DNA from 3 places in the Paenibacillus sp. cl141a genome. Region 2 is predicted to be linked to each of the others. Evidence: riboswitches for the same ligand, from Rfam matches in the RefSeq annotation. Region 2 holds a riboswitch; each other region holds the start of a gene.
What was found. Region 2 has a riboswitch for ZMP and ZTP ahead of BMX45_RS03120 (bifunctional 5,10-methylenetetrahydrofolate dehydrogenase/5,10-methenyltetrahydrofolate cyclohydrolase). Riboswitches for the same ligand answer to the same signal wherever they lie in the genome.
Positions count from the first base shown of each region.

Region 1: another riboswitch for ZMP and ZTP. It lies ahead of purT (phosphoribosylglycinamide formyltransferase 2); the one in region 2 lies ahead of BMX45_RS03120 (bifunctional 5,10-methylenetetrahydrofolate dehydrogenase/5,10-methenyltetrahydrofolate cyclohydrolase).
Region 3: another riboswitch for ZMP and ZTP. It lies ahead of rpiB (ribose 5-phosphate isomerase B); the one in region 2 lies ahead of BMX45_RS03120 (bifunctional 5,10-methylenetetrahydrofolate dehydrogenase/5,10-methenyltetrahydrofolate cyclohydrolase).

Region 1 covers NZ_FNZO01000001.1:815,733-819,169, reverse strand. Annotated here, with positions in the region: gene BMX45_RS03920 (MATE family efflux transporter) at 1-283, opposite strand, end outside; gene purT (phosphoribosylglycinamide formyltransferase 2) at 602-1,762, opposite strand; ZMP/ZTP riboswitch at 1,845-1,925, opposite strand; gene BMX45_RS03910 (LysR family transcriptional regulator) at 1,986-2,861, opposite strand; gene dapA (4-hydroxy-tetrahydrodipicolinate synthase) at 2,973-3,437, shown strand, end outside.
Region 2 covers NZ_FNZO01000001.1:651,234-654,670, reverse strand. Annotated here, with positions in the region: gene BMX45_RS03125 (LacI family DNA-binding transcriptional regulator) at 1-772, opposite strand, end outside; gene BMX45_RS03120 (bifunctional 5,10-methylenetetrahydrofolate dehydrogenase/5,10-methenyltetrahydrofolate cyclohydrolase) at 1,070-1,918, opposite strand; ZMP/ZTP riboswitch at 1,985-2,064, opposite strand; gene BMX45_RS03115 (permease) at 2,219-3,229, shown strand; gene BMX45_RS03110 (TIGR03943 family putative permease subunit) at 3,337-3,437, shown strand, end outside.
Region 3 covers NZ_FNZO01000003.1:470,300-473,736, forward strand. Annotated here, with positions in the region: gene BMX45_RS12060 (L-threonylcarbamoyladenylate synthase) at 1-260, shown strand, start outside; gene BMX45_RS12065 (manganese efflux pump MntP) at 330-893, shown strand; gene BMX45_RS12070 (low molecular weight protein arginine phosphatase) at 950-1,537, shown strand; ZMP/ZTP riboswitch at 1,644-1,725, shown strand; gene rpiB (ribose 5-phosphate isomerase B) at 1,840-2,304, shown strand; gene BMX45_RS12080 (TIGR01440 family protein) at 2,384-2,968, shown strand; gene glyA (serine hydroxymethyltransferase) at 3,059-3,437, shown strand, end outside.

The DNA of each region.
Region 1 (3,437 bases), 160 kb from region 2:
CACTCGTTCCCACGCTTTTGCGGACGCCTGCGATATCCTTAGCTCCAAAACGCTGTGCGGTTATGATAGACAAACCAGCCGTCAAGCCTTGGGCAAAGCCGATGACAAAAAACAAAATGCTGCCTGTCGAGCCAACGGCTGCAAGTGCGTTCACGCCAATGGTACGTCCCACGATAAGGGTGTCTGCCATGTTGTAAAATTGTTGAAAAATATTACCGATCAAAAGCGGGATGGTAAACATGGTAATCAGCTTGATCGGACTTCCTTGCGTCATGTCTCTCATGTAGATTCTCCTATGCCGTCAATAAACGTTCCTCTAGAGATTTATTTGAAATATTATGCTCCAAGCAGCGCTTATCGCATCGAATGGAAACATTATAATGGGTGAGGGTCGTTTGTATTCTTGTGTATCTTAACATGAAAGAACATAAATTTCTCCCTATTTATTCCCGAAATCAAAACTAAAAGCAAGTACTCGTGATCAGAAGAGTTTGTACCCGATTTGGATCCCTGATTTTTCTATAACTGAAAAGGCCAACCGGTCATTTCGGTTGGCCTTTTCAACATGATGACATGTGATATCCCTATGGAATTCCGATGTTTATGCCTCTTCGACGGCAAGCTTATCCAATGCCAGCTTCGCGCGTGACCGCGCTTCTTCGACATCGCCGGCGCTTGACAGCGCGACTGCTACTCGTCTTCCGGCCTTGGTTACCGGTTTGCCGAACATGCGAAGCTGCGTATTCGGAACGGCCAGCGCTTGCTCGGCGCCTGTAATCGTGTAGTCTTCCAGCTCTCGGCCGGCTTTCAGCGGGCGGCTGGCTCCCGGCGTGATCAATTCGATCTCTGGTATCGGAAACCCGAGAATGGCACGGACATGAAGCGCAAATTCGGATAGATTTTGCGTGACCAGCGTAACCAGCCCAGTATCATGCGGACGCGGGGATACCTCGCTGAAGTACACCTTATCCTCGGCCAAAAATAATTCAACGCCGAACAAGCCGTATCCGCCAAGCTCGTCGGTAATCTTCCGCGCAATATATTTAGCCTCCTCGATTTGCGCTTCAGACATGTCGTGCGGCTGCCACGATTCGATATAATCTCCGCTTTCCTGAATATGCCCGATCGGCGCACAGAAGCTTGTTCCATTTACGGAGCGGACGGTCAGAAGCGTGATTTCCGACTGGAATGAAATGAATTCCTCAATGATCACTCTTCCGTTCTGCACGCGGCCGCCTTCCATGGCGATGTTCCAGCAGGACTCGATATCCCCTTCAGAACGGCACACGCTCTGACCTTTGCCGGAGGAGCTCATCAGCGGTTTGATCACGCACGGAAAACCCATGTCCAGGACAGCCTGCTTGAATTCCTCATAGGTATCGGCAAATCGATAGTCCGCAGTCGGCAGTCCCAACTCCTCTGATGCCAACCGGCGGATCCCTTCACGGTCCATCGTAAGCTTTGCGGCTCTGGCGGTAGGAATCACCCGATACCCCTCATCCTCCAGCTTCACCAGCTCCGAAGTAGCCAGCGCTTCAATCTCCGGAACGATCAGGTCCGGCTTTTCCAACTCAATAATAGCGCGCAGCTTCTCTCCGTCCAGCATATCGATCACATGGCTGTGATCGGCAACGTGCATGGCAGGAGCATCGGCATAACGATCGACGGCTACGGTTTGGACACCCAATCGTTGTGCTTCAATTACGACTTCTTTCCCTAGTTCTCCGGATCCCAGCAGCAATATTTTTTTCGTTTTGAACATCGTTGTTTTATCCCCTTTTCATAGTTTCAGAGACGATAGAAGCCCAAGAAAATAATAAAGAGGTAAGGGAAATAAACTCCCTTACCTCTGCCCAGGCGTACGGCCGTTGTCATCCATGTGCTCCCTCATGGTTCCCCATGCTACGCCAGTCACACATAAACCTATACATTGTTACATAAATGATACTGAATCTTTTCGTTAAATGCAATATCAGCCTGCGTCTTTAAGATTTAGATTTCAACATTTCGATCATATCCTGAAGCGAGTGTGACAGCCATTTCTTAGGATGAATGACAATCTGGATGTCCAGTCGAATGTCAGGGTGTTGAAAGGGAAGAATCGCCAGCTCTCCCCTCTTGATTTCCTCCTCTGCTACCATTCTCGGCAATAATGAGATGCCGGTACCGGACATGATATATCTTTTGATTGCCTCGGGATTGCCCAATTCCAAACCAATACGGACGGGAGCTCCGCTGGCGCGCAGCACTTTTTCCAACATGATCCGGTAATTGCAAGTATCCTCGGTCATAATCCATTCGCAATCAGCCAGATGCTCCAGCTCGATGACGGGCAACCTGCGAAGCGGATGATCCGGATGGGCAATCAGATGGAGGGGCTCTTCCCGGATCGAGATCCAATTCAATGAAGTGTCTTCCGGTTTGTTCTCCAGAATAAGCCCGAGATCGTACTCACCCTCTCTTACCTTACTGACGATGCTATCTTCACGATCCGTTTGCAAGCGGATGGCAAGATCTTCATGCTTCTGCCTCACCCGATGAAGGACGGATGGAAGAAAATATGCGGCAAGCGAATCGATCGTTCCAATCGATAAGACGCCCCCGCCTTGTTTCGTCAGCTTTTCCTTAGACTGGTGGAACAGATCCAGCATTTGGACAGCATACTTGAACAGCTCCTCCCCTGACTTCGTCAGGCGCAGGCCTCTGCCATACCGTTCAAACAGCTTGACGCCGTATTCCTTCTCCAGCTTCTGAATCTGGGTGGTAACGCTGGATTGTGCATAACCCAATTCGTCAGCAGCTTTAGTAAAGCTCTTTCGAACAGCAACCTCCCTGAAGGTTTGCAGATAGATCAGTTCCATCGCTCTCTCCTCATCAATAATATTGATAATAACTATCTATTATTATAGATAACACCGATCCCGATTCCCATGGTAAAGTAAAGCCACAATTCATGAAATGGAGGAAAGATCATGTTGAGTCCGCAAGATTTGAGAGGTATTTATGTTCCGGTGGTCACCCCCTTTTCACATGAATACGCATTGGATGTTCCGTCTTATCATCGTTATTTGGAGAATTTGTTATCCCATGACATTCAAGGATTGATCATCAACGGTACGACCGGAGAGGCGCCGACGGTAACTTGGGAAGAGGTCGTTCAGGTGATGGAGGAAACGCGAAAAGGTCTGGACGGGCGGCAATTGCCGGTCATTATTGGTACGGGTACCAACGATACGTTCTCCAGCATGAAGCGGACGGAATGGGCAGGACATATCGGGGCAGACGCGGTATTGGTGGTCACGCCGTATTACAGCCGCCCTTCGATTGAGGGCATTATACAACATTTCCGCAACGTCGCGGAGGTGGGGATACCGGTTATTTTGTACGAAGTTCCTTCGCGCACCGGAATTTCCTTACCGGTCGATGCCATTCGAAGA
Region 2 (3,437 bases):
CTTTCATGTGCGCCGCTTTCATCACGCCCAGCGCAATGTTGTCCGTGGCGCAGACCACGGCCGTCGGCAGCGTTCGGTTCAACTCAAACATGGAGCATGCCGTCTTCACACCATCCGACATCTTGAATCCACTCTCATAGAGAACCGCTTCCGCCTCTTCATACTCGCTTACCGCTTTGAGGAACCCTTCCTTCCGCTTGACTCCGACGGCTACGTCCTTTTCCGTCACCCCGATATAGGCAATTTGACGATGTCCCATCGACAGCACGTACCGGCCCATTTCATAACCTGCGGCATAATCGTTATAGATCATGCTGTGGACATGGTCATGCTGTTGTCCGAGCAGAATGACCGGAATGCCGATCTCTTGAATCGCGGCAAGATGGGTTTCCGTCACCTGCGTGGCGAACAGAATAATGCCTGAGATTTTTTGTCTGGCGAGATCATACAGCGCTTCGATCTCCCTGGATAAATCCTGGCTTGCGTTGATGATCAGTAGCTGATATCCGTGTTTTCTTAATTCCTCGTCCATGCCGGCGACAGTCTGCGATGCGGAGAAGGAGTCCAGACGCGGCATAATGGTGCCGATCATGCTCGTTTTTTTGGCTTTCAGGCTTTGCGCAAAAGAATTCGGGATATAGCCGGTTTCCTGAATAACCTGCTCAATCTTGCGGCGTGTCGCATGACTGACGGATCCTCCGTTCAAGAAACGGGAGACCGTGCTTTTGGCAACTCCGGCTTTGTGGGCAATATCGGCTATCGTGTTCTTCATGCCAAGATCTCCGGAGCCGTTAGCAGCGCTGCATCGAACGGATCATTCTCTGGAGCTCCCTGTTGTCCCGCACAACAGGCCATGATTCGTATAAACATGAATCTCTCCCCTTCGTATTTCTCTTATTCCTAACTATACCATGACGTCCAGGGATCCGTGAAATGCGGGCTCCAAGCCTAGCATTGCATGGTCCATATTGGCTTCTATGTTCCAGGCTCTGGCATGAAATGAAGGATTCGAAGGGGATGATTCAAGGGTGCAGCCTTGCTTCACATACTAATGGTCAAGTGCATTCCCTTAAGCTTGGACGGTTCGCTCGGCCGATTCGACGGTATGCTTCAGCAATGTCGCTATCGTCACGGGGCCTACTCCCGCCGGTACCGGCGTGATTGCGGATGCCGCCTTGGCGCAGGCTTCGTAATCGCAGTCCCCGATATTTCCTTTATTGTAACCGGCGTCCAACACGACGGCACCCGGCTTGATCCAGTCCCCTTGAATGAAATTAGGCTTGCCTACGGCCGCAACCACAATATCCGCTTGGGACACAATCTCCCCAAGGTTCTTCGTTCTCGAATGGCAGATCGTAACCGTGGCGTTGCGATTGAGCAGCATCATCGATACCGGCTTGCCCAGAATCGGACTGCGTCCGACCACCACCGCATGCTTCCCTTCGATCGGCAGGCTGTAATAGTCCATAATCGCGATAATCGCCGCCGGCGTGCATGACGGGTAATCGGCGAAACCAAACGCATTTTGCGAGAACCCGAGCGTGGTTACTCCATCCACGTCTTTTTTCATGTCGATGGCATCAAAAGCCGCCCGCTCATCGATATGGTGCGGTACCGGGTGCTGAAGCAGAATACCGTGGACGTTCGGATCCTCGTTCAGTGCTTGAATCGCGGCGATCAGCTCCTCCGTCGTTGTCGATGTCTCTAGCACTACTTTCTTGGATAAGATGCCAAGCCGCTCGGACGCATTTCCCTTCATCCGTACATAGGTCGCCGAAGCAGGATCATCGCCAACCAGAATCGTTGCCAGACAAGGGGTTACCCCTTGCTGTTTCAATTCTTGTACCTTCACCGCCAGCTTTGCCTTGATATCATCGGATACCTTTTTCCCATCCAAAATTACGGGTTCCTTACTCATGCTAATCCGCTCCTTCGCCATTGTATTAAAAAACATAAAGAGGCAAGGCGACTCGAACGTCTCCTTACCTCTTGCCCAGGCGTACGGCATATGATCCCATGTGCTCCCTCTTGGTAACCCAAGCTACGCCAGTAACACATGGATAACTTTTTTTAATATATCACGACTTTGGACTTCGCGCCACCGGCTATGCGGCTGCTCTTTAATCGTAAGGTTTTTGATTTATTGCCTGAAATCACGTATGTTGCCGAAAGTACAAGCATAGAATGTCCTAAGAACAATTCGCTCCAGGAGGTCTTGATGAGATATCCGGCGATCTTCAAAATGCTGCCCTTTATACTTCCGCTTGTGTTCGTGATTCCGGTCTTGACGATATGGCTGCAGAAGGACTTAACCCCCATATCCAGCCAAGACCTACAGCAGGTTAAAACCGTCTTTACGGGCATCTTCCTTGAGGCACTTCCTTTTATTCTGCTTGGCGTGCTGCTGTCGTCCCTTCTGCAGCTGTTCGTACAAGAGCAATGGGTGCGGCGTCTCACGCCGAAGAATCCGGTGGTTGGCGTCCTGTTCGCTTCCATGCTCGGCATCCTGTTTCCCATCTGCGAATGCGGGATGATCCCGGTCGTTCGCAGGTTGATGCTGAAGGGTATGCCCGCCTATATCGCCGTCACCTTTATCCTCAGCGGTCCTATTCTGAATCCCATTGTATTCGCATCAACGATCATGGCCTTCCGATCGCATCCCGAAGTGACGATCGGACGAATGGGACTGGCTTTTGCAGTCGCGGTGACGACGGGTTTGCTCGTTTATGTTTTTTCAAGAAGCAGCCCCCTGAAGCGTTCCTTTCAAGAGTTCGCCGAACAGGGCTCCCGCAAGGGGGAACGTTTGTTGCATGAGCATCCCAAAACCTGGAGAAGCATGTTTGTCCACGCCGGAGACGAGCTGATCGAGATGTGCAAATATTTAGTCCTGGGCGCTTTCCTGACGGCCTGCATCCAATCCTTCATTCCGAGGGAGGAGCTGCTGGCTCTGGGGAACGGTCCTGCCGCCTCCTATCTGTTCATGATGGGCTTTGCCTTCATCCTGTCCCTCTGCTCGACTTCGGACGCCTTCGTGGCATCGGCATTCACGCACACCTTTACCATCGGCCCGCTGGTTTCCTTCCTGGTCCTCGGCCCGATGCTGGATTTCAAAAGCCTGCTCATGCTGTCGGCTACCTTCAGGACCAAATTCGTGATCGGTTTAAGCCTGCTGGTAATTACGCTTGTCTTTACCGGCTCTGTAGCCGTCAACGCGCTATTCGGCGGTTAGGTGTAGGTAACAAACTGGAGAGGCAATACACAAAAACGGTTGGAATAACGGCACCTTCAGGCTGTTATGCCTTCGGATATCCACTTGAGATTGGAGGTGTTCGGGACGTGAAGCCCAGGCTGAGCCTGCGAAGCCACTATATACTGCGATCGCTGCTTATCTCAGCTCTGGCCGCCTATATCATGCATCTGAACGCATCAAATTCACT
Region 3 (3,437 bases), on a different contig from region 2:
GGGAGGTGACCGGCGTGCTGTCGTTCGACGAGCACATGGGTCACTACCGCGCGGACGTTGCCGTCTCGCTCGGCAGCCTGGCCGCGCCGGAGGAAGCGGCCCGCCGGCTGTACGCCGGCCTGCGCCGCTTCGATGAAGAAGGCGCGACCTTCATCCTGGCCGAAGCGTGCCCGGAACAGGGGCTTGGCGCAGCCGTCATGAACCGGCTGCTGAAGGCCGCGGGACATCACATCATCCACGTCAATGAAGATGCTGATTGAACGGTTTTAGCATGATTTCCCCCTTGTCCGCATATGGTGTACAAGACCATGGGACTTGGGGGAATGGGGATGTTGGAGGCGTCTGTCCAATCGGGACAGCTTGCGGCGATTCTGCTGATGGCGGTTGCACTCGGGCTAGACGCATTTTCGCTTGGCATCGGAGTCGGAATGAGAGGCGGCATGCGTTTAGGCCATATGCTGGGCATCAGCTTCATGATCGCATTGTTTCACATGCTTATGCCGCTGGCGGGCTTATTTGCCGGCCGCTATGTAGGCATGCTGCTGGGGCACGTCACAGGGTTTGCGGCAGGCGGGCTGCTCCTCCTGCTGGGTGGACATATGCTGTACAATGCCTGGCGGGGCGGGGAAGGTCAGCGAATTCATCCTACCGCGTTCTTGGGCATGCTGCTGTTTTCGCTCAGCGTCAGCATCGACTCCTTCTCGGTAGGCGTTTCGCTCGGGATGTTCGTGGATGATGTGCTGCTGATCGTGATCTCCTTCGGTGTCGTGGGCGGTTTGCTGTCCATTCTCGGCCTGCTGCTCGGCCGTCAGGTGAGTAACAAGCTGGGAGAGTACGGCGAAATGCTGGGCGGACTGATTTTGATCATCTTTGGCGTGATGTTTATCTTTTGACGCAATATTTGTTACAATAATCCCAAAACAACCTATCAACGGGGAGGTACGGGACCGTGAAAAATATATTGTTTGTCTGCACGGGGAATACGTGCCGCAGCCCAATGGCGGAAGGGATGCTGCGCAAGCTCGCCAAACAGCGAGGCATTCCGCTAGAAACGCAATCCGCCGGCGTCTCGGCCGTAGACGGCATGCCGGTATCCCGTCATGCGGAATCGATACTGCGGGATCAGGATATTCAAGATCGCTTGGTATCTAAGCCGCTGACGGCGAATCTGGTGGAATGGGCAGACCTGATTCTGACGCTGACCCAGTCGCATAAGCAGTATGCGATTCGGCAGTTCCCGCATGCCGCCGACAAGATGCACACGCTGAAGGAGTTTGTGGAGGATGACCGGCGGGTGCTGGATGATCTGCGGGAGCAGGACAGCCTGTACGCGACGCTTGAGCTGGCCAGATCGCTGGGCCGCGATGTCAGCGACCGCGACCGGGAGCGTCTGATCGAGCTGCGCCAGCGCATTCCGAGCTTCGATATCTCCGATCCTTTCGGCGGCTCGCGGGAGGAATACGAGGCGACGGCGGCGGAGATTCGGACGGCGCTCTTCCGCCTGCTGGACAAGCTGGAAGCGGATCAGCATAAATAGGATCGGCTTCCACGGAAGCGAAGAGTAAATCTGGATCCGGGCTCAATATGGCTAAAAAAGCCGCTTGCCTTTCGCAGGGTATTGCTTTAAGATGAAGGTGAAAAACATGATCCGATGTAACTGGCGACGAAGTGGATGAAACCACGATGGAGCATCGGAATATACGGCCGGTCGCCTGGGCAAAGAGCATTTGGAGCACAATACGTGCGCCGACTGCTCTTTTTTCGTCTTTTGCGTGGAGTTTGGGTTATAATGAAACAAGCTAAAACGCAAAAGCGAACATTCGAGGGGGTTTTTCATAGATGAAAATTGCATTGGGTACCGATCATGCCGGCATTCGTCTGAAAGAGGAGATCGTGGAGGTCATTCGGGGCCTTGGACACGAGGTGGAGGATCTTGGCTGCGGCTGTTCCGATTCCGTGGATTATCCCGATTACGCGCTTCCGGTGTGCGAGAAGGTGGTCTCGGGTGAAGCGGATCGGGGCATCCTGATCTGCGGAACGGGAATCGGCATGAGCATTGCCGCCAACAAGGTGCCGGGCATCCGCTGCGCGCTGACGCATGATGTATTTTCGGCCAAAGCCACGCGTGAGCATAATGACAGCAACGTGATTGCGCTGGGCGAGCGCGTCGTCGGCCCCGGGCTTGCTGCCGAGATCGTCAGTGCATGGCTGACAACGGATTTCAGCCAGGGCGAACGCCATGTCGGCCGCGTGAACAAGATCAAGGCCATCGAGGAGCGTTACCTGAAGAGCGAATCGCGTTAGGTCAACGCGTAAGCTGCTGCGGTTATTGCGTATGGAATGAAGCATCTTCTGTGAAAAAATTCATCGGGAGGACTGTGACATGACGGATATCTCCAAGGTTTCCTTGAGCGAACAGACGGCGCGGATCGTCCGCGAGCTGGCCGAAGCGGCAGCCTTAGGACCGGGCAAGGTGCTGGTCATCGGAGCCAGCACCAGTGAAGTGGTCGGACGCCGGATCGGTACAGGCGGCGCTCTTGAAACGGCGCAGCAGCTTCTTCAGGGCATTGCCGAGGTTCAAGCGGAATTCGGCTTCGCTGTAGCCTATCAATGCTGTGAGCATTTGAACCGGGCGCTAGTCATGGAGCGGGGACTGCTTGAAGAGCTGCGCCTGACGGAAGTGGCGGCTGTACCGTTTCCGGGGGCGGGAGGCTCCATGGCCTCGGCGGCGTATCGGAGTATGAAGGAGCCCTGCCTTGCGGAATCCATTGAGGCCCATGCGGGTGTCGATATCGGCGAGACGCTGATCGGCATGCATTTGCGAAGAGTGGCGGTTCCGTTCAGGCCGAGCGAGCGTTATATCGGCGATGCGCGCGTAACGGCGGCTTACACCCGGCCGAAGCTGATCGGCGGAGAACGCGCCGTGTACCGGCTTGAGCAGCGGGATGATTCCACGCTGTGCGATTGATTCGAATGAGAGCCCGCTTTAGTCATTAGGTAAACTTGTAGTCTTGACTTGGCAAGAGAAAATAACGATTGATTATGGGAGGATATGAACATGATGGAACATTTGCGGAAGAATGACCCGGCTGTATTGGAAGCGATGGATTTGGAACTGAAGCGTCAACGCAGCAACATTGAGCTGATTGCCTCCGAGAACATCGTCAGCGAAGCGGTTATGGAAGCCATGGGGACGGTGCTGACGAATAAATATGCGGAAGGCTACCCTGGCAAGCGTTATTACGGCGGCTGTGAGCGAGTGGATATCGTGGAGGATATCGCCCGTGACCGCGCAAAGGAATTGTTCGGTGCCGAGCATGCCAACGTTCAGCCGCACTCCGGCGCCCAAGCGAACATGGCGGTGTATTTGGCTGCGCTCAAGCCAGGAGATACCGTGCTGGGCATGAACCTGGCCCACGGCGGCCACTTGACTCACG